3 regions of the Exiguobacterium sp. ERU653 genome follow, and region 3 is predicted to be linked to each of the others. Evidence: riboswitches for the same ligand, from Rfam matches in the RefSeq annotation. Region 3 holds a riboswitch; each other region holds the start of a gene.
The links. Region 3 has a riboswitch for thiamine pyrophosphate ahead of tenA (thiaminase II). Riboswitches for the same ligand answer to the same signal wherever they lie in the genome.

Region 1 (10,290 bases), 1.4 Mb from region 3:
GACTTGGCGTTCAGTGACCTTGAAATTAAAACAGAGGCTTCAGAAACGGTCGACAATGGAGATGTTATTTCCCAATCGCTCGAACCAGGTGAAGAGGTCGTGCCGTCCGAAGTAACGGTCACGCTCGTCGTATCGACAGGAAGCAACAAAGTGGAACTGTCGAATCTTGCCGGGTACACGTTCGAGGAAGCATCGACCTATGCTGAGCAAAACAAACTGAAAATTGTGAGACGTGATGAATTTTCGACAAGTGTTCCAAAAGGTCAAATCATCCGCCAACTTCCGACGGCAGGGACTGCAGTTGACCCTGGTACAGAACTCACAGTCATCGTCTCAGAGGGCGTTGAACCGACCGATGTTTCGATTGAACGAGAAGTCAGTGTCGAAGTCGAGCAACCGGATAAAGACAAAAAACCGAAAGCGGTCGAAGTCGTCATTCGTACGGTCGATGCACGTGGTGAAATTGAAGTATTACGAGATGAAATCACAGAAACAACAACGTATTCGTATACGCTCGTCATTGCCCCCAACGAAGTCGGGACAGCAACGATTGAAGTTGATGGTGAGATCGTCCGAACCGATTCAGTCACATATGCGCAAGCCAAAGAGGCACAATAAAGAGGTGACGGTAGCGTCACCTCTTTTTAAAGGAGGTAGTCATATTGAAAGGAACGATTATTCGCTTACAGGGTGGATTTTATGATGTCATGACCGAATCGAATCAAGAGATTCGGTGTCGCGCCAGAGGAAACTTTCGGAAACGTAACATCTCGCCTGTAGTTGGTGACGATGTAGTGATTCAAGACCAAGAGGATGGGACCGGATATATTCTTGAAGTAGAGGAGCGTCAGAACCATCTCGTCCGACCGCCGATTGCCAACATCGATCAAGCATTTCTCCTCTTTTCAGTAAAAGAGCCAGCATTTTCCTATCATTTGCTTGATCGATTCCTCATTCTGATTGAGTCAAAACAGATCCATCCGATCATCGTCTTGACGAAGATGGACTTGCTGAGTGAAACAGAAACCGGACCGATTCAAGAGGCGGCCGATTGCTATCGTGCAATCGGATATGATGTGATTGAGACGTCAACGGAGCTTTCGGATGGAGTCGAGCAAGTACGGAGACTCTTTAAAGGGAAGACGAGTGTCTTTGCCGGGCAGACGGGCGTCGGAAAAAGTTCGCTACTGAATGCAGTCGCACCAGAACTCGAGTTAGCAACCGGTAAAATCTCCAAGTCGCTCGGTCGGGGGAAGCATACGACGCGTCATGTGACGTTGATTCAATTGGCGGACGGATTAGTAGCAGATACACCGGGATTTTCGAGTTTGGAGTTTCCACAGGAACTCGAGACTGATGAGCTCAGATGGTGTTTCCCGGAGTTTGTCGAACGACACGACGATTGCAAGTTCCGAGGATGTGTTCACATCAACGAACCAGGCTGCGCCATTAAACAAGCCGTTCAAGATGGTAAAATTGCTTCAACTCGCTACGATAATTATGTTACCTTTATGGAAGAGTTAAATGATCGAAAACGGAGGTATTGACAGATGATTAAAATTGCACCATCCATTTTAGCTGCCGATTTTGCCAATTTGGAGGCAGAAGTGAAAGCTGTTCAAGAAGCGGGAGCAGATTATATCCATTTCGATGTGATGGACGGTCAGTTCGTGCCAAACATTTCGATTGGTCTACCTGTGCTCGCGAGCTTACGTAAAAAATCAGATATGGTCCTCGATGTGCACTTGATGATTGACCAACCGGAGCGATACGTGGAAGATTTTGTGAAGGCAGGCGCGGATATCGTGACCGTTCATGTGGAAGCAACGAACCATTTGCATCGTGTCTTGCAACAAATCAAAGTGGCTGGTGCGAAATGTGGAGTCGTCTTGAATCCGCATACACCATTGTCGACGATCGAACATGTGCTCCCAGATGTTGATATGGTATTGCTCATGACCGTCAACCCAGGGTTTGGTGGACAAGCGTTCATTGAATCGGTCGTACCGAAAATTTCAGCGCTCAACCAACTGCGTCAGGATCGCCAACTTGATTTTGAAATTGAAATCGATGGTGGGGTCAACGAAGAGACGGCGAAACATTGCATCGATGCGGGTGCCGATGTACTAGTTGCCGGTTCGGCCATCTACAATCAACCGGATTATAAAGCAGCCATCGATAGCATTCGTGGCGCATCTCGTGTATAATCAACGATAGAACAACAAGATATTGTCGCAAGGGGTGTCACATGATGTGGCTGAGAGGCATACGCTAACCCTTTGAACCTGTTCCGTTCACACGGACGTAGGGATGTGGCGAAAATGCACGTTGCGAATCTAAGCAGCATGGCGTTTACGTCATGCTGCTTTTTGTCGTTTAAACAGTTAAAGGAGGAAGAAAGATGAAATCACGTTTTAAATTACAAGCGCTCATCGAAATTTCATTGTTTGCGGCGCTCGGGCTAATCTTTGATTTACTCATCCCATACCGCTTGCCACAAGGGGGTTCGATTAGTCTAGCGATGCTCCCAATCTTTGTGATGGCATTCCGTCACGGATTGAAAGGGGGACTTGCGACAGGTGCACTCGTCGGGACGCTTCAACTGTTGTTCGGTGCCTACATCTTCACACCTGTACAGTTCTTGCTCGACTATACGGTCGCTTATGGCCTCGTCGGTATGGCGGGTATGTTTGCTGGTCGTGTGAAACAGGCGGCCGGTCAAGGTGCGACGAAGACACTCGCGACATATTTGGTGCTCGGTGCCTTGATCGGGTCGGTGTTGCGTTATGCGGCACATGTCATCTCGGGTATCGTCTTTTTCGCCGAGTATGCGGAAGGTCCGGTCGTAGCGTATTCACTCGGTTATAACGCGACGTACATGGCCCCATCCTTTATTATTTCAGCCATCGTATTAGTATTACTCTTTACAACAGCTCCACGTTTCACACGTGTAGCTACACGGGACATTCGTCAATGAATGTCTTGATCGTCGCGGCAAGTCCGGAAGTTATTCCTTTACCGCGTCATGCCGATTATGTCATCGGTGTTGATGGAGGTTATCAGAGACTGTTAGATGAAGGGATTGAACCGGACGTTGTGGTCGGAGATTTTGACTCGTTTGTGGGAAAACCACCGAAAGAAGCGTTACGCTATCCGTCCGAGAAAGATATGACGGACCTTGAGATTGCGCTTCAGTTGGCAAGAGAGCGAGGGGCAACGAGGATGCACGTATACGGGGCGCTCGGTGGACGAGTCGATATGACGTTCGCGAACGTCGGTTTGCTCGAGAAGTATCCTGAGATGGTTTTGCATGGGAATGGTCAAACGGTCTATCTCGTTAAAGCCGGTGATTATAGCTTTTCAAAAAAAGAAGGCTACTATTTGTCTTTCATACCTTGGAAGACAGCGACTATTTCTATTGATGGTGTCAAGTACCCGCTCGAACATCATGACATCAAGAGTGAAGAAGCGCTGACGATTTCCAATGAATGGACTGAAGCATTTGCCCGATTGACGGTTCATCGGGGGATCGTTCTCGTCATGGTCGTCAAAAAATAAGCAAAAAAAATCCCATCGGCGAATGCCGTTGGGATTTATTCGTTCGTGTATAAGTATTATACGCGTTCAACGAGACCAGATTTAAGTGCGCGAGCTGAAACCCAAACGCGTTTCGGTTTACCGTCAACGAGAATACGAACTTTTTGTACGTTCACACCCCAAGTACGTTTTGTCTTGTTGAGTGCGTGCGAACGGTTGTTACCTGATTTAGGTGATTTACCTGTTACGTAGCATTTACGTGCCATGCGTTTCCCCTCCTTTTTTATGTGGGTTCGTCCTAATAGACACTCGTTTATATTAGCACGGCTTTTTTCCCGATGCAACTAGAAAATCATACCATGACAAGAAAAAAACTTGACATTACTCGCAAGGATTTGAATAATGAATGAGGTTATCGCGCTAATTGACCGAGTTTCTGGAGCAGGTTCTTTTAATAACTAGGTACTTATTGTAGAATGTACATTAGGAATCATTCCGAATAAAGGAGGCTACTCCATATGGCAATTGAAATGAAGACAACATATGGCAATATTGACATCACAAGTGACGTCATCGCAACACTCGCAGGTGGTGCAGCGATGGAATGCTTCGGTGTGGTCGGCATGGCTTCACAAGCACAATTGAAAGACGGCATTGCTGAATTGTTAAAACGTGAAAATTATGCACGTGGTGTCGTCGTACGTCAAGAAGATGAAGATGTACATATCGACATGCACATCATTGTAAGCTACGGAACGAAAGTATCTGAAGTCGCATACAACGTGCAAAGCCGAGTGAAGTACACGCTTGGAGAAACTTTAGGATTAAACGTTTCGTCGGTAAATATATTCGTTCAAGGCGTTCGTCTGACGAATGACTGACGAAAACGGAGGAGGATTTGGTGTGGGTTTAAAACGTTTAGATGGATTGGCGCTCTCAAACATGATTGCGAACGGAGCGACCAACTTGAGCCAAAACGCAGATTATGTAGATTCGCTTAACGTCTTCCCGGTTCCAGACGGAGACACGGGAACGAACATGAATTTGACGATGACGTCAGGTGCGAAAGAAGTAGCGGCCATGAACTCATCAAATATTGCAGAGGTGTCATCAAAGTTCGCTCGCGGACTGCTCATGGGGGCACGTGGGAACTCGGGCGTTATTTTAAGTCAGTTGTTCCGCGGATTCGGTAAAGCCGTTGAAGGAAAGACAGAACTCACGACAGTTGATTTTGCGGAAGCTCTCAAGCGAGGTGTCGACACGGCATACAAGGCGGTTATGAAACCGGTTGAAGGAACGATTTTGACGGTTGCTCGTGAAGCGGCCGACGAAGCGCTCCTTGCATCAGAGTCGACAAGTGATTTCACTGAATTTATGAAACGTGTCATCGTTGAAGCGAAAGCATCGTTAGATCGTACGCCGGACTTGTTACCGGTATTAAAAGAAGTCGGTGTTGTCGACTCTGGCGGTCAAGGACTTCTCGTCATCTATGAAGGATTCCTCGCGAGCCTAGAAGGCAAAGAACTCGAAAAACCTCATGCTCCAGTGATGGATGCGTTGATCGAGGCAGAGCATCACGCGCATGCGGCGCAAGGATTCATGTCAACAGAAGACATTGAATTCGGCTACTGCACGGAAATTATGGTTCGTTTCCAAGATGATAAGTTGAAAGATACACCATTCAACGAAGACACGTTCCGTAACGAATTGTCTGAACTAGGGGACTCACTTCTTGTCGTCGCGGACGAAGAATTATTAAAAGTTCACGTTCACGTCGAGACACCAGGTGAGGTCATTACGAAAGGGCAGCGCTTCGGTGAACTCGTCGCAGTCAAGATCGAGAACATGCGTCAACAGCACTCGACAATTCTCGAAGAAGAACACGGCATAAATCTACAGGGCGTTCAACAAGATGAGAAACCAAAAGCACCATTTGCAATCGTGACGGTGGCAATGGGTGAAGGTGTCAGTGAGTTGTTCCGTTCCCTCGGATCGGCACACGTCATCGAAGGCGGACAGACGATGAACCCATCAACAGAAGATATCGTCAAGGCGATTGAATCTGCACATGCGGAACATGTCTTCATCTTCCCGAATAACTCAAATATCATCATGGCTGCTGAACAAGCAGCGTCTGTCGCACCTTGTGGCGTGTCGGTCATTCCAACGAAGACGGTCCCGCAAGGCCTTGCAGCAGCAATCGCCTTTAATCCTGAGGCAGATGTCGAGATGAACGAACAAGCGATGAAGTCGGCTGCTGAGACAGTGAAATCCGGCCAGGTGACGTACGCTGTTCGTGATACGAGCATCGATGGCGTTGAGATTAAAAAGGACGAGCATATGGCGATTGCAGAGAAGAAAATCGTCTCGTCGTCTTCATCAAGCCTTGAAGCGGCTAAGCGACTAGTCGATGCTCTCATCGACGCGGATGACGAAATCATCACAATTTTAACGGGTGAAGGTTCATCTGAATCAGATGTAGAAGCGTTGACGTCATATATCGAATCAGTGAATGATGAGATAGAAATTGAAGTTCACGACGGCAAACAACCGCTTTACTCTTATATTTTTAGTGTGGAATAAGCTGTTTCAAGTCCCTACCTTCTGTATAATGAAGGTAGGGATTTTTGAAAGGGGGAAAATTGATGAAATATCGTAGTGTGTTTGACATTATCGGTCCAGTCATGGTCGGTCCGTCGAGTTCACATACAGCAGGAGCCGCTCGAATTGGGTTGATGGCAGGGAAGTTGTTCGGGAGAACACCACGTACCGCGCATATCACATTTTACGGGTCATTCGCTGACACATATCGAGGTCACGGGACAGATGTTGCCATCGTCGGTGGAATCATGGGATTTGATACGTTCGACTTGAGAATCCCGCAGGCGTTAGACATCGCTAGTGAGAAAGGCATCGAAGTCATCTTTGAAACGAGTGATTTGTTGACAGATCATCCGAATACGGCACGCGTCCTGCTCGAAGATGAACTTGGGACATTTGAAATCGTCGGCGTCTCAATCGGTGGGGGAACGATTGAAATTACCGAATTGAACGGGTTCCCGTTAAAATTGACAGGAGGGGGACCCGCACTCGTCGTCTTACACCATGATCGATTCGGTGCAATCGCAGCAGTTACGGGAGTTTTGGCGAATCACCAATTGAACATCGGTCATATGGAAGTGAGCCGTCACGAAAAAGGAATGCAGGCCTTGATGGCCATTGAGATTGATGAGACCATCCCTGCTGACGTGCTAGCAGAACTCGAGCGGTTGCCACAAATTGAACGGATAGCTATTTTTGGGGAATAAGGAGAATGTGTGATGTTTAAATCAGTAGAAGAGTTAGTGACGATTGCCACAGAACGAGGCATTCCGATTTCTGAAGTGATGATCGAACAAGAGATGCACGTCAGACGCTCAAGTCGGGAGGACATCATCGGTATGATGAACCGGAATCTCGAGGTGATGGAAGAAGCGGTCGAACGTGCGCTCCAAGGTGTCACGTCTGTTACGGGATTGACGGGGAACGATGCCGTACTCATGCAAGACTATATTCGCTCAGGCAAATCGCTTGCCGGAGACCTCATTTTAGATGCGGTGTCAAAAGCAATCGGGACGAACGAAGTGAATGCCGCGATGGGACGAATCTGTGCGACACCAACTGCGGGGAGCGCGGGCGTCGTGCCAGGAACGTTGTTTGCAGTGAAGGATCGTCTCGAGATGGACCGTGATGCGATGATTCGTTACTTGTTCACATCAGGTGCATTCGGATTCGTCGTGGCGAACAACGCCTCCATATCGGGAGCGGCGGGCGGATGCCAGGCCGAGGTCGGATCGGCGACCGCGATGGCTGCAGCTGCAATCGTCGAAGCGGCCGGCGGAACACCGGACCAATCGGCTACAGCATTTGCAATCGCACTTAAAAACATGCTTGGTCTCGTCTGTGATCCTGTGGCGGGTCTCGTAGAAGTCCCATGCGTGAAACGTAACGCTATGGGTGGTGCCAATGCAATTGTCGCCGCAGACATGGCGCTCGCGGGCATCACCTCGCGTATTCCATGTGATGAAGTCATCTCGGCGATGCATGAAGTCGGTCAAATGATGCCGACCGCATTAAAAGAGACGGCAAAAGGTGGACTTGCCAATACACCAACGGCTCGTCGTCTCGAACGAAATATATTTGGAGCGAAAGAAGATGCGAAACAATGAACGACTGACGACTTTGAAAGGAGTCGGGCCAGAAATGGCCAAAAAATTAGAAGTGATGGGACTTGTTCGAATCGAGGACGTGCTAGAGCACGTCCCGTTTCGTTATGAGAATTATAATAGCGGAACTGTGACCACGGCTATACATGGGGACCTTGTCAAATGGAGTGGGACAGTCCAAGGCGAACCGCTCGTTCGTTATTATAGTAAAGGTAAAAATCGCCTTCAGTTCAGACTATTACTAGAAGAACGGTATGCAGTTCAAGTGACGATGTTCAATCGCGCGTTTTACAAGGACAAGCTAGTGATTGGCGAAACGGTGACGGTCAAAGGAAAATGGGACATGAATCGGATGACGATCAGCGCGACCGACCTCGAATTTGGTGCCCCGTCAGGCGGACTACAGCCGATTTATTCACTTCGAGCCGGGCTGACGCAAAAGAATTTCAGTCGAATCGTGAAACTGGCTTTTGAACAGGTGAGCGATCTCCCGGAACAGGTGCCGCAAGTCATTCGCGACCGGTATCGACTAGAAGATCGGATGACGATGCTTCGTGGGATGCACTTTCCAGATACTGTTGACACTTATAAACGAGCGAGACGAAGTTATGTATATGAAGAATGTCTCATGTATCAATTGAAATTGCAGGCGTTTCGGAAAATGGAGCGGTCAGGAAACGGTCGGGCCCTTCAACTCGACAAACATCAATTGAATGAATTCGTCAAACGACTCGCATTTCCGTTAACGGGAGCTCAGACACGGGTCATCCGTGAAATTGTATCTGACCTTGAAAAACCAGAACGGATGAACCGACTATTACAAGGGGATGTCGGGAGCGGGAAGACCGTCGTTGCCGCGATTGCCTTGTATGCGACCGTCATGGCAGGGTATCAGGGTGCATTGATGGTGCCGACCGAGATTTTAGCAGAACAACATGCGACGTCTTTACAGGAATTGTTTGAACCGTTTGGCATCACGATCGCCCTGTTGACGAGCTCGGTAAAAGGAAAGGCGCGAGAAGCGCTCCTTACAGCAATCCAATCAAGAGACGTCGACATCATCGTAGGGACACATGCACTCATTCAAGGGCCGGTCGAGTTTTCGAATTTACATTTGGCGATCACGGACGAACAGCACCGTTTTGGTGTCGAGCAGCGGAAGAAGCTACGAGACAAGGCTGAATTTGCGGACGTGTTATATATGACCGCGACTCCGATTCCAAGAACACTTGCTATCAGTGCGTTCGGAGAGATGGACGTCTCGACAATCGATGAGATGCCAAAAGGACGAAAACCGATTGAAACGTATTGGGCGAAACATGACCAAATCGATCGTGTTCATTCGATGGTCGATCGGGAACTGTCGCTCGGTCGCCAAGCATACGTGATTGCGCCACTTATTGAAGAGTCGGATACGCTCGAAGTGGAGAGTGCGACGGCTTTGTATGAAATTTTGAAAGACCGCTTCCCGAATCATGAAGTCGGACTGATGCACGGAAAGTTATCGAGTGCTGAAAAGGATGACGTGATGAAGTCGTTCGCCGATAATGCGACACAAATTCTTGTGTCGACGACTGTCGTCGAGGTAGGCGTGAACGTTCCGAACGCTTCTCTCATTATCATTCATGATGCCGAACGTTTTGGGCTCGCCCAGTTACATCAGCTGAGAGGCCGGGTTGGTCGTGGCGCCCATCAATCATTCTGTGTCCTTGTCGGAGACCCTAAGTCCGACGTCGGAAAAGTTCGGCTGAAAACGATGACTGAAACGAACGACGGCTTCGTATTAGCGGAAAAAGATTTGGAGTTACGTGGTGCCGGTGATTTCTTCGGTACCGCGCAGAGTGGTCTACCAAGCTTCCGGGTCGCCGATCCCGTTCTCGATTTGAAAGTGATGGAAGTGGCGAGACAAGATGCTGTGGCGATGCTCGAAAGTGATGCATTTTGGCATGAAGACCAGTTTAAGGTGCTACGTAGCTATTTAAAACAACTCGACCTTCTCGTAGGGGAAAGGTTAGAATAATACTTGAAAATGACGACTAAAGAATATATACTGCTATTAGTACCAGGTGTTAAGTTCTTTAGTGATTAGTTTAGGAGGGAACTGAATGCGGGTACCTAAGAAAGAGCGGCAACGCTTGTTACAAGAGACGATTGAACACAACCCGTTCATCAAAGACGAAGAACTATCAAAACAGTTTTCCGTCAGCATCCAGACGATTCGGCTCGACCGGATGGAATTAAAAATTCCAGAAGTAAGGGAACGAATCAAACATGTGGCTTCCGAACATCTCGATGAAGTCAAATCGCTTTCAATGAGCGAGGTCATCGGTGATATGATTGACTTAAAACTAGATGACTCTGCCATCTCAGTCCTCGATATAGAAAAAGAACACGTCTTTAGCCGCAATGAGATTGCCCGTGGACACGTCTTGTTCGCGCAAGCCAACTCGTTAGCGGTGGCGCTCATCAATGATGAATTGGCGTTGACCACTAAAGCGGACATCCGCTTCAGTCGCCAAGTCCATCTTGGAGAGCGAGTCGTTGCCAA
Region 2 (10,290 bases), 1.1 Mb from region 3:
TCTCTCTATCGGGTGGACCGCGATGGAACGACGACAACACTTATGGATGAGTTGACACTTTCAAACGGGTTGACGTGGTCTCCTGACCATTCCGTTTTTTATCATATTGATACACCGACCGAAAAAATTCGACAATATGATTTTGACATGAAGACCGGCACATTGTCGAACGGAAAGGTCGTCATCGACTTTTCGGAAGAGGACGGCTTCCCGGATGGCATGACATCGGATACGGAAGGTTTTTTATGGATCGCACATTATGCAGGAAGTAAAGTATCTCGCTGGGATCCATCGACCGGTGAAAAAGTGTTAGAAGTTCACGTCCCTGCCCCGAATGTCACATCATGCGCCTTCATCGGGGATGGTCTCAATCGATTAGCCATCACAACAGCACGTGAAGGGATGGACGAGGAGGCGTTAACCGAACATCCGGACGCTGGATCGGTATTTATTATCGAGACAGATGTGAAAGGGATGCCGCTTTATCGCTTTGGGCGTTGAGGAGGACATACGATGGTGAAACGACTGTTAGTGCGAGCAGGTATTGGATTGGCAGTTGCGGCAGCGGTCAAGGTGGGAATTCAAAAATTACAAGAAAGTCGAGCGCGGGAAGAGGATCATTCTTATCTCGATCCGAAGTGGGACGAGGTCCCGAGTGTCGATTCGGACAAGGACGAGGATGAAGTCGGATTGACGCAGCTCGACTCCATTTATCGAGCCGAGTGGCAAGCGAACGCCTATCCGCGTTCAGAAGCAGAACGGAAAGCGTTGGAAGAATAATTGAATGTTCATGAAAACACGTCGATGAGGCGTGTTTTTTTATTGACAAAAGGGTGGAACCGTTACATTATACAAAGAGTAATGATTACTATTTAACGGAGGTCCATCATGAAACGAATTCCAATTACGGTACTCTCAGGTTATCTTGGTAGCGGGAAGACGACACTGCTCAACCACATTTTACATAACCGTGATCACAAAAAATATGCGGTCATCGTAAACGATATGAGTGAGTTGAACATCGATGAGAAGTTGATTGAACAGGGCGGATTCTCCCGTACCGATGAAAAGTTAGTCGAGCTCTCGAACGGGTGCATTTGCTGTACGTTACGTGAAGATTTGCTCACGGCTGTCGATGAGCTGACAAAGAATCGTGACCTCGATGGGATTATCATCGAGTCATCAGGGATTTCCGAGCCAATTCCCGTCGCACAGACGTTCACGTATGCCGACGACGCCCTTGGGATCGATTTGACGAGCCGTGTCTATATCGATGCGATGGTCACCGTCGTCGACGCGTACCGCTTCTTCAAGGATTTCAATTCCGGTGAATCGCTCATGGAACGTCAACAAGCCGTCGACACAGGTGACGTTCGCGAAGTCGTCGACCTACTCGTCGACCAAGTCGAATTTGCGGATATCATCGTATTGAATAAGGCGGACCGGGTGACTGAAGCGGAGCTGCAGGAGATGAAGGGTCTGCTCAAGACGCTCAACCCGAGCGCACGATTGTTGACTTCGACCTACTCGGACGTGGCGTTAGACAATCTACTAGACGTCCGTTTGTTCGATTTCGATCAGGCGATGCATGCGGCGGGATGGATTCAAGAGCTCGAGGCAGAAGAACATACGCCGGAAACGGAAGAGTATGGGATCAGTTCGTTCGTTTACCGTCGTCGTCGACCGTTCCATCCTGAGCGTTTGATGAATTGGATGGAGCATTATCCAGAAGAAATCGTTCGCGCCAAAGGGTTCTTATGGATCGCGTCACGGAACGACCTTGCCTGTCTCTTCTCTCAAGCCGGATACGCGTCGACGCTCGAACACGCGGGCCGTTGGCTAGCGACACTTCCGGAGAATGAACGAGAGGCGATGTTTGCCTCAGAACCTGAACTACGCGAGGACTACATCGAGCCGTACGGAGATCGACAGAACGAATTGGTCCTCATCGGTCAACGGATGGACCGGGAGACGGTCGAGCGGTCACTTGATGCTTGCTTGTTGACGGATGAGGAGATGGTGGAGCCGTGGAATGCCTTCCATGACCCACTTCCTGGTAATGGCCAACTCGTCACTTATTCAGATTGACCGTTTACAAAGTGACGAAACATCGCTATACTGTGACTGCATAAGTAACCGCATATCAATGACTGCACTAGGGGTGCTTCGGCTGAGATGAGAGCATGGCTCCGATCCCTTATAACTCGATCCAGGTAATACTGGCGTGAGGAAGTGCGGCACTTTCTCTATGCAAGTTTGTATAGATTTTGTTGCTGCATTCTCATGAATGCGGCTTTTTCTATGCAAACACATATAGAGGGGGAAACAAGATGAATGAATCATGTGGCACGAGTCCGATTGTCGGATTTCGCTTCACGCTTAGCCCGATGACAGATGACTTTGTCGGGACGATTAAAGGAGCATTGAAAGGAACAAATATGACAGGTGTGTGGCGACATACGGATGACGTATCGACCGTGATCCGAGGGCGCGTCGAGCACGTGTTCGACGTCGCACGGACAGTCTTGAGTCTGGCTTCGGAAGAAGGACGCCATGTCTCGATGAGCGGAACCTTCTCCGTCGGATGTCCGGGAGATTCGGCTGGGGATGAGGCGCTCGATGCACCACCACAAACATTGAATGGAATGTCAAGAGAGCAGTATGTCTCTTCACAGTTCGCGCTTTATCCGATGGGTGCAGGTAACTATATGGATCTCATCTATGATGAAATCGAACAAGCGAAACAGGCTGGTGTGTATAATGACTCAATGCACTACGCGTCAGGAATTCATGGGAATTTGGATGATGTGTTCTCGTATTACGAGGCGGCGTTCAACCGGACGCGCGAGAAGAATCGACACGTCGTCATGACGGTGACGTTCAGTGTGAACAGTCCGTCACATGGAGGTCAACATGCTTAAGTCGTGGAAATTGAAAGAGGTCGTTCTCGTCTCCGTATTGTCTGTCGTTTTTGCCGTTGTCTATTTATTGTTCGTCCATATCGGGAATTTATGGGCAGGGTTGATTGGACCAATCGCCTATGAGTGGATCTTCGGTATCTGGTTCATCGTGTCAATCATCTCGGCGTATATCATTCGAAAACCGGGTGCTGCCTTCATTTCGGAAGTGATGGCTGCGACGATTGAAATGTTGATTGGGAATGCGATCGGACCGCGCATCATCCTGGTCGGCATCGTTCAAGGTCTTGGTGCTGAAGCCGTCTTTGCAATGACGGGTTATCGTCGATATGAGCTATGGGTTCTCATGCTTGCTGGATTTGGCTCGGCCGTCACGAGTTTCGTGTACACCTACTTCATGAGCGGATTTGCGATGCTTGAACCGGGATATGTAGCGACGATGTTCGGGCTCCGTGCGGTTAGTGGCATGGTCATCGCAGGAATCGGTGGGAAGTTGCTCAGTGACCTGTTGCTCAAGACAGGGTCACTTCGCGGCTATGCAATCGCTCGGAGTGGGAACGTCCATGGTTGAGACAGAATCGCTTTCATTCCGGTTTCCAGAAAGTCAGGACACCATTTTAAAAGAGGTGACACTTTCCATACGACCTGGACGTACCGTATTGAGCGGAGCGAGCGGAAGTGGGAAATCGACGCTTCTTGCGCTATTCAACCGTCTCTATCCAGAGAATTGTGATGGGATCCTTGAAGGCAGACTCGAACTGTTCGGACGTTCACACGACGACTATGCACCGGGCGAGATCAATCAGCGGGTCGGGACCGTGTTCCAAGACCCGGACACACAGTTCGTGATGGAACGGGTGGAAGAGGAACTCATCTTCACACTCGAAAATTTGGAGACACAAGTCGAGGTAATCGATCAGCGCGTGACAGAGATTCTCGAGTCACTCCAACTGACCGATTATCGAAATCGACTCATCGATTCCTTGTCAGGCGGGGAGAAACAGCGGATTGCCGTCGCCTGCGCCATGGTTGGACAACCGGAATGGTTGCTTCTCGATGAGCCGTTGACGCACCTTGACCCGGTGACCGCGTATCGATTCGTCGAATGGCTCGATCAAATGGATGACGTGAACGTCATCGTTGTCGAACATCGCGCGCATATGTGGGGAGACTTTTTTGATTGGCAGATCGAACTTGAAGAAGGACGGATTGTACGTAACGAACCGTTTCGATCGGTCGATGATTTTACATTCACACCGTCGTCAACACCACAACAAGAAGTCGAGCACTATGTGGTCGACGAGGTGGTGCGTGACACATTCCAATTAAAAAGTGTGACACTTCAAGTTCGCATTGGGGAAGTGATCGCCATTTTGGGTCCGAATGGGAGCGGAAAGTCGACGTTTTTACGAAGTTTGACGGAATGTGATCGCCGTGTCGGACTCGTCCCTCAATCTCCGGAACACTTATTTTTCATGAATTCGGTCGAGCAAGAACTGCAGTTTGGCCATGAGGAATCGATTGATATCGTGTTGGAGGATCTATCACTCGAGAATAAACGATCTCTCCATCCACTTTCGCTCAGTCATGGGCAGAAGCGACGACTCGCTGTCGGGATCCAGTTACTCTCAAACAAACAGTTGCTTGCCTTTGATGAACCGACGGCAGGGCAGGACGAGCCGTCACTCCATGCACTCGAGATGTTAATGAAGCGACATGCGAAAAAGGGACAGACGATCCTGTTCGTGACCCATGACTTGTCGTTCGCCAACATCGCCAATACGTTCTATCTGATGAAGGATGGGGTACTCTCAGGACCGTTCGGGGATGAACTTTGGCAGGACACGGAGAAACTTCATCATTATCGGTTAGTGGGAGGGAGGCAACGATGTCACTCCATGATATGAATCCGACGGTCAAGTTTATGACGTTCACGATTATGATGTTCGGACTGGCCTTGTTTTATAACCCGTGGACCCCACTCGTCATCATCGCCGGTACGTTAGTGATCCAGACCTTGGCGACGGACGTGTCATGGAAAAGGTGGAGCCTGTTCTTGATCCCGTTTCTCATCACGGCGCTCGGAACATTTTGGACGACGCTCGTATTTGGGAAAGAGCTCGAGGGAGAAACGTGGGTGACCCTTCTCGGTCAGGACATTTCGAAAGAAGAGGCGCGCGTCGCTATCTCTCTTAGTCTACGTGTTTTGGCGTTCACCGTGTTGTCGCTTCTTTTCATGTTGACGACCGATTCGAAACGATTCGTCATGAGTCTGATGCAACAGGCGAAGCTGTCGCCGACGATTGCCTATAGTGCACTCGTTGGATTCCGTTTCCTACCGTTAATGCAACAGGAAATGTATCAGCTTCAATACGCACATCGTCTTCGTGGCGTTCCTCTTGATACAAAATGGGAACGCGTTCGGCATGTGCCGAAACTACTTCTCCCGCTATTAGCAGGCTCGATCCGACGGGCGGAACGTGTCGCCTTCTCGATGGAGGCGAGAGGATTCACGAGTGGGAAACGGACCGTCTATGAGCGGATTGACGTCAAACCGTCCGATTACATGTGGTCAGGTGTGTTCTTCACACTGTTCGGTCTTTCAATTTGGGTAGGGATATAAAAAGACGACTCACTCGGAGTCGTCTTTCTTCGTTTCTTTCACGATACGGAACTTCGGTTTTACTGATTCATTGTTGAACGCCTCGAGGACCGTATTCTCATTCGCCATTCGGATCTGTTGTGGTTCGCCTTTTGCTGTCGTACCGATGCAATACATATTCGCCTCATAATCGGCAAACAGTGATTTATAAGATGTCGCGTGGTGCATCAATCGACCTGGCGATCCCCAGCCGACGATGATCATCCCGCTGCTCGCATCTACCTCTTGTAACGTCTCTTCGACGTAATGGTAGTTCGTCTCATCAAGTTGAGATTCCACGTAAGGGAGGTTGTCATTGATGGCGAGTGTCGGGACGAGACTGATGACACGCATTTCTCGAATCGGTTGTGACAAATGATTTTGCATCAACATATAAGCACGCTGTGTCGTCGTGCCGGACAAAAAGGCATCGCTCATCCGCGGCGAGTAAATGATGACGGCACAGATGACGCCATCCTCCACATCGGTGAACTCATACGTTCGCATATAGCGTTTCGTTTTATCTTCGTTGAAGATTGATTTTACGCGGATGGTAACTTCTTCTACATGCGTGTTCATTTCCATTCCTCACTTTTTCATGTAAGCATCAGCCGAGCGCTTTGAACCACTCGACATATCGAATCGTGTAATAAGCGACTTGTTGACTGAACGTATCACGCTCATCAGGCATGAACGTCACGCTTGACTCATAGTTTTCAAAATACGTCATGACATCGTTGACATACTGCTCACTTCGATTATATTCGAAGATGGCGTTTCGGACGGATGCCACCGAATCTGTCTTTTTTCCACCGTGTTCACTTAAATAATACGCCGCCGTGTGCGCAGAATCAACTAGACTGTGTGGGTCTGCTTTTCCATCACCGTTCCCGTCACGACCGAGACCCCCATACTGTTCAATCAAGGCAAGGTTCGTCAAGTCCACTTCGTCTTCCGGAACATCGCCTTTTTGGTCATCGGTGTCATATTCCCAACCGAGCCATGTGCGAGGCATGAATTGAAACGGTCCAATCGCGCCGACAGACGAGCGCATCGAAGAACTGTGGGAGAAGATTGTCTCTACACGGTGAACGGCGGCAAGTAGACGCCAGTCCACGTCATACGTTTCGGCTGCGTCTTGATACACAGCGAGATGCGTGTTCGGGACGCCGTTCTCTCCATAATAGGTTCGATACAATCCATTGTTCACTTTATCATGTTGACCGAGCCAGCCGACTGCCCCGAGCAAAAGCACGAGCACAATGATGAAACCGGTCAGTCGCAGCATCATACGTTTCAAGATACCGCCTCCTAGCTTTTAGACAATACCCGAATAGTGTAGCATATAGCTAACAGGAAGGACAGGAGTGGATATGAATGCTCGAACGTTTGATTTTTACAGCAATCATCGGCTACATGCTGATTGTTCAAATCTTCAATGCCAAATTGATTCGTCCGTTGATTGAAACGAGAGGACGGGCATGGGTGTACGAACAGACCGTGAAATCGGCATGGGGATTGACCTTGTTGATTGTCGCTCTCGTATTTTTATTTCAAGTACCGCTATCTGAAATTGGTTTAAGATTTATACCAGAACCGGGAGATGAAGAAGCGTGGCAAATCTTTTTAATATCATGTGTCCTTGTTACTTTGATATTCGTCTTCTATTTGTTGGTAAAAATTTCATCTCGACTCAGGAATGCTTTACGTCCTTACTATGAACTGGATTTAGAGAAATTACTTCTACCACGTACGAAGACTGAAGAACAGGCATGGAGCGCCGTTTCGATCACTGCGGGAGTGACAGAGGAGTTCATCTTCAGAGGAGTCCTCCTGTACACGATTTCCCTCTATATAGAGGTACCGAATATGACACTCGCCTTAATTGGTGGTGCCTTATTCGGCATCGCTCATGCTTATCAGGGGGTAAAAGGTGTCCTTACGACAGGAACCGTCGGCTTCGGACTTGGCATCTTATACTTAGGGATGGGCGTCCTGTGGCCCGTCATGGTTTTGCATATACTGCTTGATTTGATTGCTGGTCCAATTCATGTCGATGCAAAAAGCGATTGACTGCCTCTTCATAGGCGGGGGCATCCTTGATTATACAATTCGTATGTTCTGCCCCGTCGATCAATGTCAGGTCATTGTGACGATTGAGGGCATTCATCTCGACTGACATCCAGGTCGGGACAAAATCATCTTTTGAACCGTGCACAAATAAAATTGGGGTCGTCGTTTCGGTGACGGCCTTTTTAGGTTGAACTTGTTTCATTGTGAAGCCGGCACGGGACCACAGAAAATAATCGATTCCAGGAAGAATGAACTCTGCCGGGATACGATGCAATTCCTTTAACTGATACCGCATCAACTGCCTCATGTCATCAAACGGACATTCTGCGATGACGAAATCGACGTCAGTGAGCGGTGTCGTCTGTAAGACGGTCGCTGCTCCCATCGAGACACCATGTAGACCGACTTGCTCGACTTGTTCATTTGTTTTCAACCAGTCGACCCAGTCAATCATATCGTATTTTTCATGATAGCCGTATGAGGCATATATCCCTTCGGATTCACCATGTGATCGTAAGTCAACGGCGAGCAGGTTGTAACCGAGACGATGGAACATGGCGAGGTGAGGAGCCATGAAACTATGTGAAGCGGTATATCCATGCACAAAGACAATCCATTTCGTCGAGGAATCGTTCCGATAGATTCGTCCATAGAGTCGATAATCGTCTTTGGACTGAATCGAGACGTGTTCAAATGGAACGTCGTGATAAAATGCGCGGTCCTCTTCCGTATATGGAGCGAGTAACATCTCTGGTGTCTTGCGCTTGCCTCTCGTCATCCGTTTGAAGGCATAGTAGCTGACCGCATAGTATCCTGTGAATAGTGAGGCTAATCCAATTTTCCATTTTTGTTGCATATATACCGACTCCTTTCATCGCTATTGTACCCGAAACGAATCGATACGGTCCTGTTTTCTTACATAAGGATGGGCTATACATAGCATAAGCGGGTTAATTGAAGGAATCATGGTGCATCGAAAAATATGGGTCCGAGCGATATGATGGAATGACAAAAGCAGGGAAGTGGGGGAGATCTTGATGGAGAGGGCAGATATCTATCGAATGATTCAAAGGGTGTTGAGCAATCGGGAGGGGACACTCGAACGAGGAATAACTTTCTCGTGGACGACCGATGGTGATGAACGAATCGTCGGACTCGTATTTGATCTGTTACTCGACCGCTCTTTTCTACTCAACAAAACGAGCCTCCTCACCGAAGTACAAGAGGTTGCGCATCTGGTCGGGTGTCGACCAGAAGAAATCGTCCACGCATTCTCCTGTCTCTCGGGGATTCGACTCGAATCGAATCATATCACCGAACGACTGATGACCATTGAAGAGGCGACCATCTCCGGGGATGGGTTAATTAGTGTCACTATTCGCCTTGGAGGATGGCTCACTCATCAACTGCATCAAATTTGTCTTCGTGATGCCCTTCTTCCTTGTTGACCTCGGTCAAGGTACCGTCGATCACGCGAAGGACACGGTCACACACATCGAGCATACGTTCATCATGTGTGATGACGACGACACTTCTTCCTTTTTCATGTGCCTGTTGGGACAATAGTTCCATCACACGTCGCCCATTCTCATAATCGAGACTCGCCGTCGGTTCATCTGCCAAAATGAGTTGCGGGGAGTTGATCAAAGCCCGTGCGACGGCGACTCGTTGCTTTTCTCCTCCTGACAAGGTCGCCGGGAGAAGATGCAGTCGATGTCCTAAGCCGAGGTCGCTCAGTAGTTGCTTTGCGTCGATCTTACTTGTCTCTTGAATGAGTTCGAGTTGTTCGAGCACCGTCAGATACGGGATTAGATGAGCTTGTTGAAACACGAAGCCTACTTCATGTAGCCGTATAAGACGACGTTGTTCCTCATCTAGTTCGAACACGTCGCGTTCGTTCATCAAAAATGTTCCTTGATCTGGTTTTCGCAATAGACCGAGGATGTATAACAATGTACTCTTCCCGCTACCACTCGGACCGACGATGGCAACGCATTCCCCTGGCGATACATGTAACTCGATGTCATTCAATACGAGCTGACCGTCAAACTGATGTGATACATGGCTTAACCTCATGATGCTTTTCCTCCTATGATTTCAATTGCGTCGACTTGACGTAGTTTCCATAACGGTAACAACGCACCAAGAACAGATAAGAAAATGAACATGGACCCGAATAGCGCGACATGACCGAAGTCGACGAGAAACGGTAACGATGATGGAATCAACGCATCGACGACGTACATGAACCCGATCGATGTGGCCACTGCGGCAGATACGATGACGATGACCTGAAAGAGCAGTGCCCGTCCGATAATTCGAGGAGAGAGACCGATTGCCTTCAGAATTCCGAGTTCAGGTAACTTTTGAAGCGTGAACAAATAAAAGAATGCGGTCAAAATAAACGTTCCGATCACGAGCAGAAAAGCACGCATCATCGTGAATGTGCTTTGCTCGGCACTATATCCAGGAACCGACTCAATCAAATCTTGTTGACTCATGACGAGCGGATTGGACATCGTGGATTCCGTTCCAATCTCAGCCGATACATATGGACGTTGTTCGGAGTAATCCAAATAATCGAACCACGTCTCGTTCGTCGTGTAAATCACTGGTCCATGACTATAGCGTCCATGCGATTCCCCAGCAATCGTAAAA
Region 3 (10,290 bases):
ATCAATGGCAAGTAGACAACCCATGGATACAGCCAACGTGGCGCCTTCGCACCGATACCCGTAATGTTCAATATGAAATGAATGGAGAAGATAAAGATCAAGATGCCGGCATTCCCAAACCAATAGGCAATGAGTGCCGGACTATATTCAATCGGAGAAAGATGGCGAACGAATTCCGCTAAGAAAAGCATCGAATAGCCAAACACAAACAGGCTCAGCAAACGATGCTCGACTTTATTCGGATTTCGTTGAAAGACATCGAGTGCTAAAAAGCCGAGTAAAAATGACGGCAACAAATAGACCGCCAGATAAATGAACATCTCGGTCATGCGGAACCTCCTCACCTATTCATAATTCTTCATTTCGCTATTCTGCTGACTTTTCCCTCTTTAACGCGACAAAAAACGGGATGAGCCACATCCCGTTCTTCATTCGACACATTATAACGTTTCTTCGATTGGGGTATCCCCTTTAATCAAATCAATCGCTTTGTTCTGCGCATTTGCATGGTTATGGAGGACATGCACCAAGAATGATGCCACGTCTTCGCGTGGAATCTCTCCACTTCCCTCGAATTGCGTGTTCACTTTTCCCGTTCCCGCATCATCTGTCAATGCGCCCGGACGAACAATCGTGTATGTGAGTCCACTCTGTTCGAGTAAGCGATCGGCATGATGCTTCGCTACGTAGTACGGCTTCATCGAATCTGGCCAAGCTGAGCGATCCTCTGCTTTTAAGGCACTGAGCATGACGAAGTGTTTGATGTTCCCGTTCGCTTGTGCTGCTTCGATACTCTTCGCTGCACCATCTAGGTCAATTAAAAGGGTTTTGTCTGCTCCAGTGCTTCCACCAGAACCAGCCGCGAACACGATGACGTCCATCCCGTCGATTGCCTTTTCCAAGTCCGCTACTGAACCTTCGAGGTCGCCAAGTACAGCGTTGTATCCTTTTGACTTGAAGTCATCGAGCTGCTCTTCTTTACGAACCATCGCTGTGACGTGATGCTTCCCTTCATTGTGTAACTTTTCTACCAATTGATGGCCAATCTGGCCGTTTGCACCGATAACAAATACGTTCATCTGTCTTCCTCCTCAAAAATTGAATTCAGAGACAAGCGAAACGCCGGGTAGCTTCTGCTACATCCGGTGCAGAAGCGATGGCGGAGATGACGGCAACACCGTCTGCCCCGTCATCAATAATAGCAGGGACATGATCGGGACGAATGCCCCCAATCCCCACAATCGGCAGCAGTGGATAGTGTCGACGAACTTGTTGAATCAGTTCCGTGCCACGCACAATCCCTGCATCCAGTTTACTTCGCGTCTCATGAATCGGACCGATGCCGACATAATCTGCGAACGGAAGAGCTGCACTGACTTCCTCCATCGTATGGACCGACACCCCTAACCATTTATCAGGTCCTAGCCGTTCTCGAACTTGTTTGGCAGGTAAGTCATCTTGTCCGACGTGGATGCCATCCGCGTCAATCGCGAGCGCCAATTCAACATCGTCGTTGATGATGAACGGGACCTTTGCTTCTCGACATTCATGTTGGAGCGTCCTTGCCATCGCTTCTTTTTCATCTCCATACAATGCATCTTTACCTTTTTCGCGAAATTGAAAACATGTCACACCACATCGAAGTGCCGTTTTGACGGTCGTCACCAAATCGGATGCGTCCGTCGTTCCACACACAAAGTAAAGGCGAAGCTGCTTAGCGAGCGCTTGTTTCGTACAGAACGTCAACGGTAATCACCTCTTCTTTCGCTAAACGATGTCCCCAGTGATTAGTCGGTCCATGACCTTGCCCAATCGATAATCCATGTGCAATCGCCTGATGAATGAATCGTTTTGCGTCAACGACCGCTTGACGTAGTGTCTTCCCATACGCTAGTTCAGCTGTCAATGCGGCAGAGAACGTACATCCCGTCCCGTGCGTATCTTTCGTTTGGATTCGAGGTGCTTTTACGCGGAACGCTTCAGACTCGGTCACGATTAAGTCAACGGCTTCTACATCATTCGAATGTCCGCCTTTGATAATCACGATATCGACGCCAATGGCTCGAATCACCTGCGCTGCCTTCATCCGGTCTGCCTCGGTCCGAATCTCCATCCCCGCCAACACTTCTGCCTCTGGAATATTCGGGGTCACGATGGTCGCCTGTGGCAACAGCTTCGTGCGAAGTGCTTCGACCGCACTAACTTGCAACAAAGAGGCGCCCCCTTTCGCTACCATGACAGGATCGACGACAACATGTTCGAAACGATATCGTTCGAGCGCCTTCGCCACCGCTTCAATTCGTTCAGCGTCCACCAACATCCCGGTTTTACAAGCGGTGATGCTAAAATCATCAGCTACCGCATCGATTTGTCGGGTAATCATTTCCGTGGAAATAGCCTCAATTCCATGTACCCCTAGTGTGTTCTGGGCTGTGATTGCAGTCAGCACGCTCGTCCCGAATACGCCGAGCTCTTGAAACGTTTTGAGATCGGCTTGAATGCCGGCTCCTCCGCCTGAATCAGATCCTGCAATTGTCAAAACTTGAGGTTTCATCATGTCGACACCTCGATTCGATTCGTCGGAATTGTATGTTGCGTCAATTGATGGAGGGCATTTAAAAAGTGAATCGGAAAGTCTCCCGGTCCTTCTGCTCGCTCACTCGCTAGCTCACCGGAATAAGTATAGCCTGACATGGCGGTCACCGTCGCTTTAAGGGCGTTCTTTTCGACTGCTAGACAAGCTCCGACCACTGCACTGAGTAAACATCCCGTACCGGTCGTCTCAGTCATGCGTTTCGTCCCGCCGTGTATTTCCATGACGACGTTCCCGTCGCTGACCATATCTTCTTTTCCAGTCACGGCCACGACACATCCGTATCGTTTCGCTGCTTCAAGCGCCAATTGTCGCGGTTCGCATGCACCGTCTCCAACATCGACACCACGAGCTGCCCAATCGACACCAATCAACGTCGCGATTTCTCCTGCATTTCCTCGAATGGCCGTGACACGCACGTGACGCAAAATACGTTCGACCACATCTCGTCGGAATGACGTCGCCCCGACTCCGACCGGGTCGAGTACAATGGGGCATCCTGCCTCGTTCGCCGCCTGCCCTGCACGAATCATCGTGGCTTCGGTCATCGTACTAAGTGTCCCGATATTTAACACGAGCGCATCACTTATAAATGTCATCTCTGCCACTTCTTCGATTGCATCCGCCATGACGGGAGAGGCACCGATGGCGAGCAGTCCATTCGCCGAAAAATTCGCCACGACTGTGTTCGTGATGTTGTGAACGAGCGGTGCCTGCTTCCGAATCTCACTCCAAATCTCATGTCTCATTGGTTGACCTCCTGTGACAATGTCCACGACTCAAGTGTCCAAGCCATTTCCCAAAAAGCGACTTCGTAATAGCAACTCTTCAAGAACAGTTTCGTATAACGCACACGCTCTTCTTCTGTCGCTTGTCCTGCGAGCTCATCTAATCGATCGATTTGTTCTTCCACCAATTCGCGGAACCACTCTGAGCCATACGTCGCAATCCAGGCCGAATAAATCGGATGATCAGGACGCTTGTCTTTAAGACGTTCGCCAATCTCGTAATACACCCAGTAGCACGGAAGGATCGACGCGAGCACGTCCCCGAGTGTCGGTCCTGCCTGTTGCATATGGAGCGCATACGCATAAGCGGTCGGAGCCGGCTCGAATGTCGCCAATTCGACATCCGTTACGTCGAGCATCGTAAAGAACTCTCGATGAAGTGAGAGTTCCGCCTCAATCGTGTGTAAGGCATGTGTTAAAAAACGGCTTGATAGTTCCATCGTCGGTGCGAGCGTCGCCCCCTTCGCCTGCACTTTCGAAAACTGATTCAAATAATAAGAGTCTTGCATGACGTAATGTCTGAACTTCTTCTCATCGAGCGTTCCTTCTCCGAGTGAACGGACAAACGGGTGATGAAAGCTTGCTTCAAACAATCCATCTGCTTCCTGACGTAAGTGATCTGTAAATTTCATATGAACTCCCCCTTATAACAGATAAAAGACGCCGCCTCCCATAACGGAAGCGGCGTCTCGAACAGTCATATCTAGGTGAAGCCATATGAGTCGTTTCGCCCACTTCCCTACGCTAGCGTGAACTAGATCAGGTTCAAAGGGTCTGGACCATGTCCATCTCAGCCGCGTAACGCGACTCCCCTAGTGGCAAACATTATGAAATTCAGTCGTCTTCGACCACATTCTATCAATTTTTTCATCAATTGCAAACCTTTTCCGATCCCGTTTTTCATTCTTCGCTTCGGGAATGGGTAAGGAAGCACATTGATAAGAAAAGGATGTGGACAGAATGAATACGATTTTATTGACGATTGCATTACTCTTCATCAGCTTGAACGTGTTTTGGTTTTTCAAACGTCAAACGTATAAACAGACAGGATTTGATGGGAGGTTGTTCGCTCAGTTATTCGTCAGCCTATTTGGTGTCATGTTAGGGTTCACGTTGATTTATTATGCGCTATCTCGCGATTCAGTCATTCTTGTGACCTCCCTCGAATCCATGAATGCTGTCGAACCGACTTGGGAAAACCTCCTGTACTTCAGCGGGGTCACCCTACTATCGATTGGCTTTGGTGATTTGTTGCCAATCGGATTGACCCGATTATTCGCTATCATCGAAGGCGCAATCGGTATTTTATTACCGAGTGCCTTCTTCATCAAATCGATGTATCAGAAAGACGAGTGAAGATTTTCTAGCGTCCGGTGATGAGCAAAAACATATTGAACGCGACGAGACCAAGAGGAAGCATCGCAACCAAAATGATTGGCCATTTCTTTAAACGAATGCCGACAAAGAGGACGAGACTTCCGACTAAAAGGGCAATAAATGTCGTATATGGATTCATGAAAAAACGCTCCTTTCTCTATAAGGAGCGTTTCCCGGCTCTCGCCGTCATTAATCGTTCGAATGTCGAAGTGTTGCACATGCAGCACGGACGCGTCTCGCTTCTTCCTCCTGAAATACGAAATGGCCTTGTTCGGCGACGCGTTGCGCGCAAAAGAAAAAGAGTGATTGTAATCGGTCATGCGTGTCCTCAATGGCGCTCAGTTCAGCCGAGGCATACGTCGCCCCGAGCATCTCCCATAACTCTTCCGGTAAATGGTCGCGCATCCCGTCCCCTGACTTCCCAAGATTCACCGAGAAATCTGTCGCATAACCGATGTTCCATTCCATCATCTGACGGAGCATATTCCGCATGATGTCGAGGTGGTCGAGCGCATATAGCACTTGATGCCGCTTGATTCCTTTGACGACATAGAGCGACACCCACCAAAACTCATTCCAACAAGCCGCATACTCGTCAGCAGACGGATGTTTCACACGATACGATGTGTCTGACGGCGTCACATCTGGATGATCATCTCGGTCAAAGATGATTTGACTGAGCGAGTCGGCTTCGAGCATCGCTTCAAGTTGATCAACACACCGAATCGTCAAATCAATACGGTGTCCGTCTACATATTGCACTAAAAACGTTACATGTCGTTCGGGATCAGACGTCTCAGGTGTCTGCATAATCAAGACCTCTCCAAACATGTCGATCCATGAGCGATCGGCCGCAACCGCTCTTACATCTTCTACGTAAAAGGCAAGATCGACATCCTGATACGGGTCTGGTCGGATGTTCGGATTGACGAGCGAGCCGTTCAAGACGACCGTTCGGATGTATTCACGTTCTGTTGCGAACGCAACCAGCTGTTCAATGATTTGTTCCGGCTTCATTCTACAATCGCCCCCAATGAGCGCGCGACTTGGATCGCCTGCATCGCGTCTAATTTTGTTTGCTGTAACGTCACGTTCGAAAAATCAACCCCATCGACGAGTGCTCCTCTGAAGTCGGCACCACGACACACCGCATGTTGAAGTGTCGCCCGGGACAAGTCCGCCTGATACCAAACCGTCTCGGTCAAGTCAGTTCCGTACAGGTCCGCCTCAATTAAACGTACATGGGACCAATCCATCTTTTTGAGCGACACGTGACGAAGATTGACGAACGACCAGTCCCCCTCTTTTACAAGAACGCCTTCAAACTGACTTTCTTCAAAAGATGACCCGGTCATTTTACATTGTTCAAACTCACTCGTGAACAAGTTGGCACCATGAAACTGACAGTTCAAAAATGAACTGCTGACATGACGGGACGCGTTCCATTTCGAATCCGTGAAGTCACAATTGATGAACTGACAGCGCTCCGTTTGTAGTTCTGTTGCATCGACGTATGTGAAGCGACAGTTCTCGAACGTGACGTGTGACAGTTCTTCGTCTCGGAGTGTCACGTCACGGAAATCTTCGTCTCGATATTGCGTATGTGGTTGAAACATATGATCTCTCCTTCAGGTATACTAGAACAGATTACAAAGATTGGAAGTGATATAGATGGACATCGTATTTCCGACTGAACACGGCGTCTTCAATTACCGCGTTGCCGGTATTTTTGTAAAAGACGACCATTTATTGATTCACCGAAACGTCCGGGATGACTTTTGGGCATTACCCGGGGGGCGCGTGACGCTCGGTGAAGAAGCCGCAACCGCGCTCGCACGCGAGCTTCATGAAGAGTTGAACATGCATGTGACCGATACCTCGTTCGCTTTCGTGCACGAGAATTTATTTACGTACAACGACCAACCGTTTCATGAGATTGGACTGTACTTTTATGTAGATGGTGACCTCCCGCTCCAAGACGGCGATTTTTACGGACCTGAAGGAGATCACCTGATTTATCGTTGGCAAAAGCTTGACCGTCTCCAAGACGTCACGCTCTATCCAGAAGTATTGGGTCAACTCCCGAACCGTTTGCCAGTTCATTCACTAAACCCGTCTTGAACTTAGAGAAGCGATTTCAACTCATGTAAATGTCGAATCTCATACGTCGACTCCATCGTCGCGGCCACTTCTTTCGGATTGAACCAGCACGTATCTAGACCATACATCCGCCCACCGGCGATATCTGCCGTGACCGAGTCGCCGATGATTAAGCCTTTCTCTGGCGTTACATTTGGAATTCGGTCGAAGACATAGTCAAAGAACGGCTTCATCGGTTTTTGCGAGCCGGTCGCATCCGATACGAAGACGTCTTGGAAGTACGGCAATAGTCCCGATGACTCTAACCGTTTGAATTGAGTCTCCGTCACGCCGTTTGTGACGATATAGAGCGGATAGTCAACGCTCAGCGTTTGTACAATTTCTAACGCACCATCGATCATGTGTACGCCTGCATGTAAATAGTCACGATACTGCTGTTCGACATATGGTCCATCAACCGTAAGACCGAGCGAATCGAATAGTTTCGTGTGACGACCGACGAGTACTTCCTCGCGGTCTACTTCCCCACGTTCAAATGCGCGCCACAGGACCGTGTTGATGTCGACATAGCGCGACTTCACCTCATCCGTCATCCGGACATTGTAGGATGCGAGCAATTGCTCCAAGGCGACGTGCTCACTTTGTTTAAAGTCTAATAGCGTGTCATCAATATCAAATAAAATGGCTTCATAACGTTTCATGGTTCTTTCTAACCCCTCTCTTCGTCTAACTGTACAGGAAGTAGAAACGAACATCAAAAAAAGGGGGATAAACGTAATCCCCCTTTATCTTTTCTTGACGATGAACCGGATGGCTAAAACATCAGACTTGATTCTCTTTATTTTTCTTGGCCCAGACAAGAAAGAAAATTGCCATTCCGATGAAAAAAATCAACATCGAAAAAATCAATTGTTGCTCAAGTGGTAAACTCGTGCGAGCAAACGCATATTGCGGTCCAAATAAAAGAATCGGAATGATTAGATTAATCCATGTTTTTGTCCATACAGAGACGATGAGTAATGTAATTACACCAATTCCGAACAATACAAGTTGACCGACCGGACCGAAAACAACCGTCGGAGTTTCAATGAAGATATCAAGCACCATCAAACCAAGAAATGATAACATTGGAATCGCAGCAAGCACGACATAGGTTACACCGTTTTTGAATTTGCTTTCCTTCGAGCGAACCGCCATAGTACGGAAAGCTTGTGAAGCAGCTAATAAGAAAAGGATTGCTACAAGTGGGAAACCAATCATTTGGATTGTTGAGAACGTCATCTCACCTTCAATGAAATTGCCAATAATAATGTATGCGAACAGGTTTGAAATCATCATCACAATGACTTTGATAAATTCATTCATGTCGAATGCCATCTCATGACCAATATACTGCATGTAGGATTTCGGACTTTGTCCAATGACATCGTCCACATCCTTCCCTGCTTGCTCCGCTTCTAACAAGTGATCCTTTAACTCAAAGACAATATCTTTCACCTCAGTCTCGGACTTCCCGCTCGACATGAGGTATACCGATAAATCATCTAAAAAATCACGACTTTTCTTTGAAAGTTCCATCTTTATTCTCCTCCCTGAGTACGCGGTCGACACCGCTTGAAACTTCTATCCAACGTTGTTTAAAGGCTAGTAATTCTTGTTGACCCACTCCCGTTAAAATGTAGTACTTCCGCTTTGGGCCTCCGGATGGAAGTTCTTTTTGAACCGTCTCGACCCATCCTTCTTTTTTCATCCGTAGCAGAACGGGGTAAATACTTCCTTCGCTCACCATTGTAAATCCATACGCCTGTAACTTTTCAGACATCTCGTAACCGTATGTCTCACCTTTACCAATAATGGCTAATAGACACCCTTCAAGCAGACCTTTTAACATTTGACTCATTGCCATGGCGTAACCTCACTTTCAATCAACTATCTTGTTATACATAATAGTAATGGAAACTAACCCCATTTACAACTACTTTGTAAAACAAGTTAGTTACACTTTTGGATGTTTATTTTTCTAAAACAAGTGAATACTTCTTATGGTGAAGAAAAAATAAAGGAGTGTTCAAATATGCATACAGATTTTACGAACATGTACATCAATGGTGAGTGGGTAAGCGGATCAAGTGAAAAGTCGATCGACAACGTCAATCCGTTCTCGAACGAGACTCTCTTCTCGATTCGTTCAGCGGATGAAGATGACTTGAATCGTGCTTATGAAGCAGCGAAAGCGTCTCAAACGGACTGGGCTGACATGGTTCCCCAGGCACGCCGTGAGTTGATTGAGAAGTTTGCCCAGCTGACGATGGACAATAAAGACCTAATCGTTGACTGGCTCGTGAAAGAGTCTGGGAGTACACGTATCAAAGCGGAAAGTGAATTCGCCGCATCGATGGCCATCATCAAAGAAGCCGCGACGTTCCCATTCCGTATGGACGGGCTCATCAAACCTTCAATCGTCCCGAATAAAGAAAACCGAGTATATCGTAAACCACTCGGGGTCATCGGCATCATCAGCCCGTGGAACTTCCCGCTCCATTTGGCTGTCCGCTCGATTGTGACGGCTCTTGCGACCGGAAATACGGTCGTCGTCAAACCGGCTACAGCGACACCGGTCACAGGTGGTCTCCTATTCGCATCCCTCTTCGAAGAAGCCGGTCTCCCGAAAGGTGTGCTCAATGTCGTCGTCGGACGAGGATCTGAAATCGGCGATGCGATTGTCGAACATCCGATCCCACGTCTCATCTCGTTCACAGGTTCGACCGAGGTCGGGCAAGGAATTGCGGAGAAGGCAGGTCGTCTGCTGAAGAAAACAGCACTTGAGCTCGGTGGAAATAACGTGTTCGTCGTGCTCGATGATGCCGACCTCGACCGTGCCGTCGAATCAGCCGTCTACAGCAAGTTCTTCCACCAAGGACAAATCTGTATGTCGACGAACCGAATCCTCGTCGCTGAATCGATTCACGATGAATTCGTGGAGCGTTACGTCGAGCGCGTCAAACAGTTGAAAGCGGGTGACCCGAACGAAAAAGATACGCAAGTCGGTCCACTCATCGACCACGACCAAATCGATCGCATCTTAGACCAAATTGAGAAAACGGTCGATGCCGGTGCGACCGTTCACACTGGTGGGAAAGCAGGTGGTAACGTCCTCGAACCGACCGTCCTCAGTGGCGTCACGAATGACATGCCGCTCGCGAAAAATGAAATCTTCGGTCCGGTCGCGGTCATCCTTTCGTTTAAAGATGACGAAGAGGCGTTACGTCTCTCGAACGAATTACCGTATGGATTGAGCGGTGCCGTCCACGGCTCGGTTTACCGTGCGACCAATTTTGCACGAAAAGTCGAAACCGGTATGATTCACGTCAACGACCAGTCGGTCAACGATGAACCGCACATGCCGTTCGGGGGCGAGAAAAACTCTGGTCT

Region 1: another riboswitch for thiamine pyrophosphate. It lies ahead of thiT (energy-coupled thiamine transporter ThiT); the one in region 3 lies ahead of tenA (thiaminase II).
Region 2: another riboswitch for thiamine pyrophosphate. It lies ahead of KNO95_RS04235 (Ykof family thiamine-binding protein); the one in region 3 lies ahead of tenA (thiaminase II).

The regions. Positions count from the first base shown of each region.
Region 1 covers NZ_JACSKV010000001.1:434,785-445,074, forward strand. The annotation lists gene pknB (Stk1 family PASTA domain-containing Ser/Thr kinase) at 1-618, shown strand, start outside; gene rsgA (ribosome small subunit-dependent GTPase A) at 660-1,547, shown strand; gene rpe (ribulose-phosphate 3-epimerase) at 1,551-2,207, shown strand; TPP riboswitch at 2,228-2,328, shown strand; gene thiT (energy-coupled thiamine transporter ThiT) at 2,402-2,977, shown strand; gene KNO95_RS02270 (thiamine diphosphokinase) at 2,974-3,558, shown strand; gene rpmB (50S ribosomal protein L28) at 3,615-3,803, opposite strand; gene KNO95_RS02280 (Asp23/Gls24 family envelope stress response protein) at 4,056-4,418, shown strand; gene KNO95_RS02285 (DAK2 domain-containing protein) at 4,441-6,120, shown strand; gene sdaAB (L-serine ammonia-lyase, iron-sulfur-dependent subunit beta) at 6,183-6,845, shown strand; gene sdaAA (L-serine ammonia-lyase, iron-sulfur-dependent, subunit alpha) at 6,858-7,745, shown strand; gene recG (ATP-dependent DNA helicase RecG) at 7,732-9,762, shown strand; gene fapR (transcription factor FapR) at 9,848-10,290, shown strand, end outside.
Region 2 covers NZ_JACSKV010000001.1:813,398-823,687, reverse strand. The annotation lists gene KNO95_RS04250 (SMP-30/gluconolactonase/LRE family protein) at 1-501, shown strand, start outside; gene KNO95_RS04245 (hypothetical protein) at 514-780, shown strand; gene KNO95_RS04240 (GTP-binding protein) at 889-2,088, shown strand; TPP riboswitch at 2,148-2,248, shown strand; gene KNO95_RS04235 (Ykof family thiamine-binding protein) at 2,331-2,921, shown strand; gene KNO95_RS04230 (ECF transporter S component) at 2,914-3,489, shown strand; gene KNO95_RS04225 (ABC transporter ATP-binding protein) at 3,482-4,825, shown strand; gene KNO95_RS04220 (energy-coupling factor transporter transmembrane component T family protein) at 4,807-5,541, shown strand; gene KNO95_RS04215 (DUF1643 domain-containing protein) at 5,551-6,138, opposite strand; gene KNO95_RS04210 (lytic transglycosylase domain-containing protein) at 6,167-6,850, opposite strand; gene KNO95_RS04205 (CPBP family intramembrane glutamic endopeptidase) at 6,937-7,632, shown strand; gene KNO95_RS04200 (alpha/beta hydrolase) at 7,565-8,488, opposite strand; gene KNO95_RS04195 (hypothetical protein) at 8,670-9,080, shown strand; gene KNO95_RS04190 (ABC transporter ATP-binding protein) at 9,028-9,708, opposite strand; gene KNO95_RS04185 (ABC transporter permease) at 9,705-10,290, opposite strand, start outside.
Region 3 covers NZ_JACSKV010000001.1:1,880,816-1,891,105, forward strand. The annotation lists gene KNO95_RS09525 (diguanylate cyclase domain-containing protein) at 1-329, opposite strand, end outside; gene KNO95_RS09530 (SDR family oxidoreductase) at 441-1,079, opposite strand; gene thiE (thiamine phosphate synthase) at 1,105-1,746, opposite strand; gene thiD (bifunctional hydroxymethylpyrimidine kinase/phosphomethylpyrimidine kinase) at 1,715-2,554, opposite strand; gene thiM (hydroxyethylthiazole kinase) at 2,554-3,342, opposite strand; gene tenA (thiaminase II) at 3,339-4,013, opposite strand; TPP riboswitch at 4,101-4,205, opposite strand; gene KNO95_RS09555 (ion channel) at 4,342-4,737, shown strand; gene KNO95_RS09560 (hypothetical protein) at 4,745-4,897, opposite strand; gene KNO95_RS09565 (aminoglycoside 6-adenylyltransferase) at 4,948-5,775, opposite strand; gene KNO95_RS09570 (pentapeptide repeat-containing protein) at 5,772-6,374, opposite strand; gene KNO95_RS09575 (NUDIX hydrolase) at 6,430-6,879, shown strand; gene KNO95_RS09580 (YjjG family noncanonical pyrimidine nucleotidase) at 6,882-7,559, opposite strand; gene KNO95_RS09585 (DUF1129 family protein) at 7,681-8,436, opposite strand; gene KNO95_RS09590 (PadR family transcriptional regulator) at 8,411-8,764, opposite strand; gene KNO95_RS09595 (aldehyde dehydrogenase family protein) at 8,933-10,290, shown strand, end outside.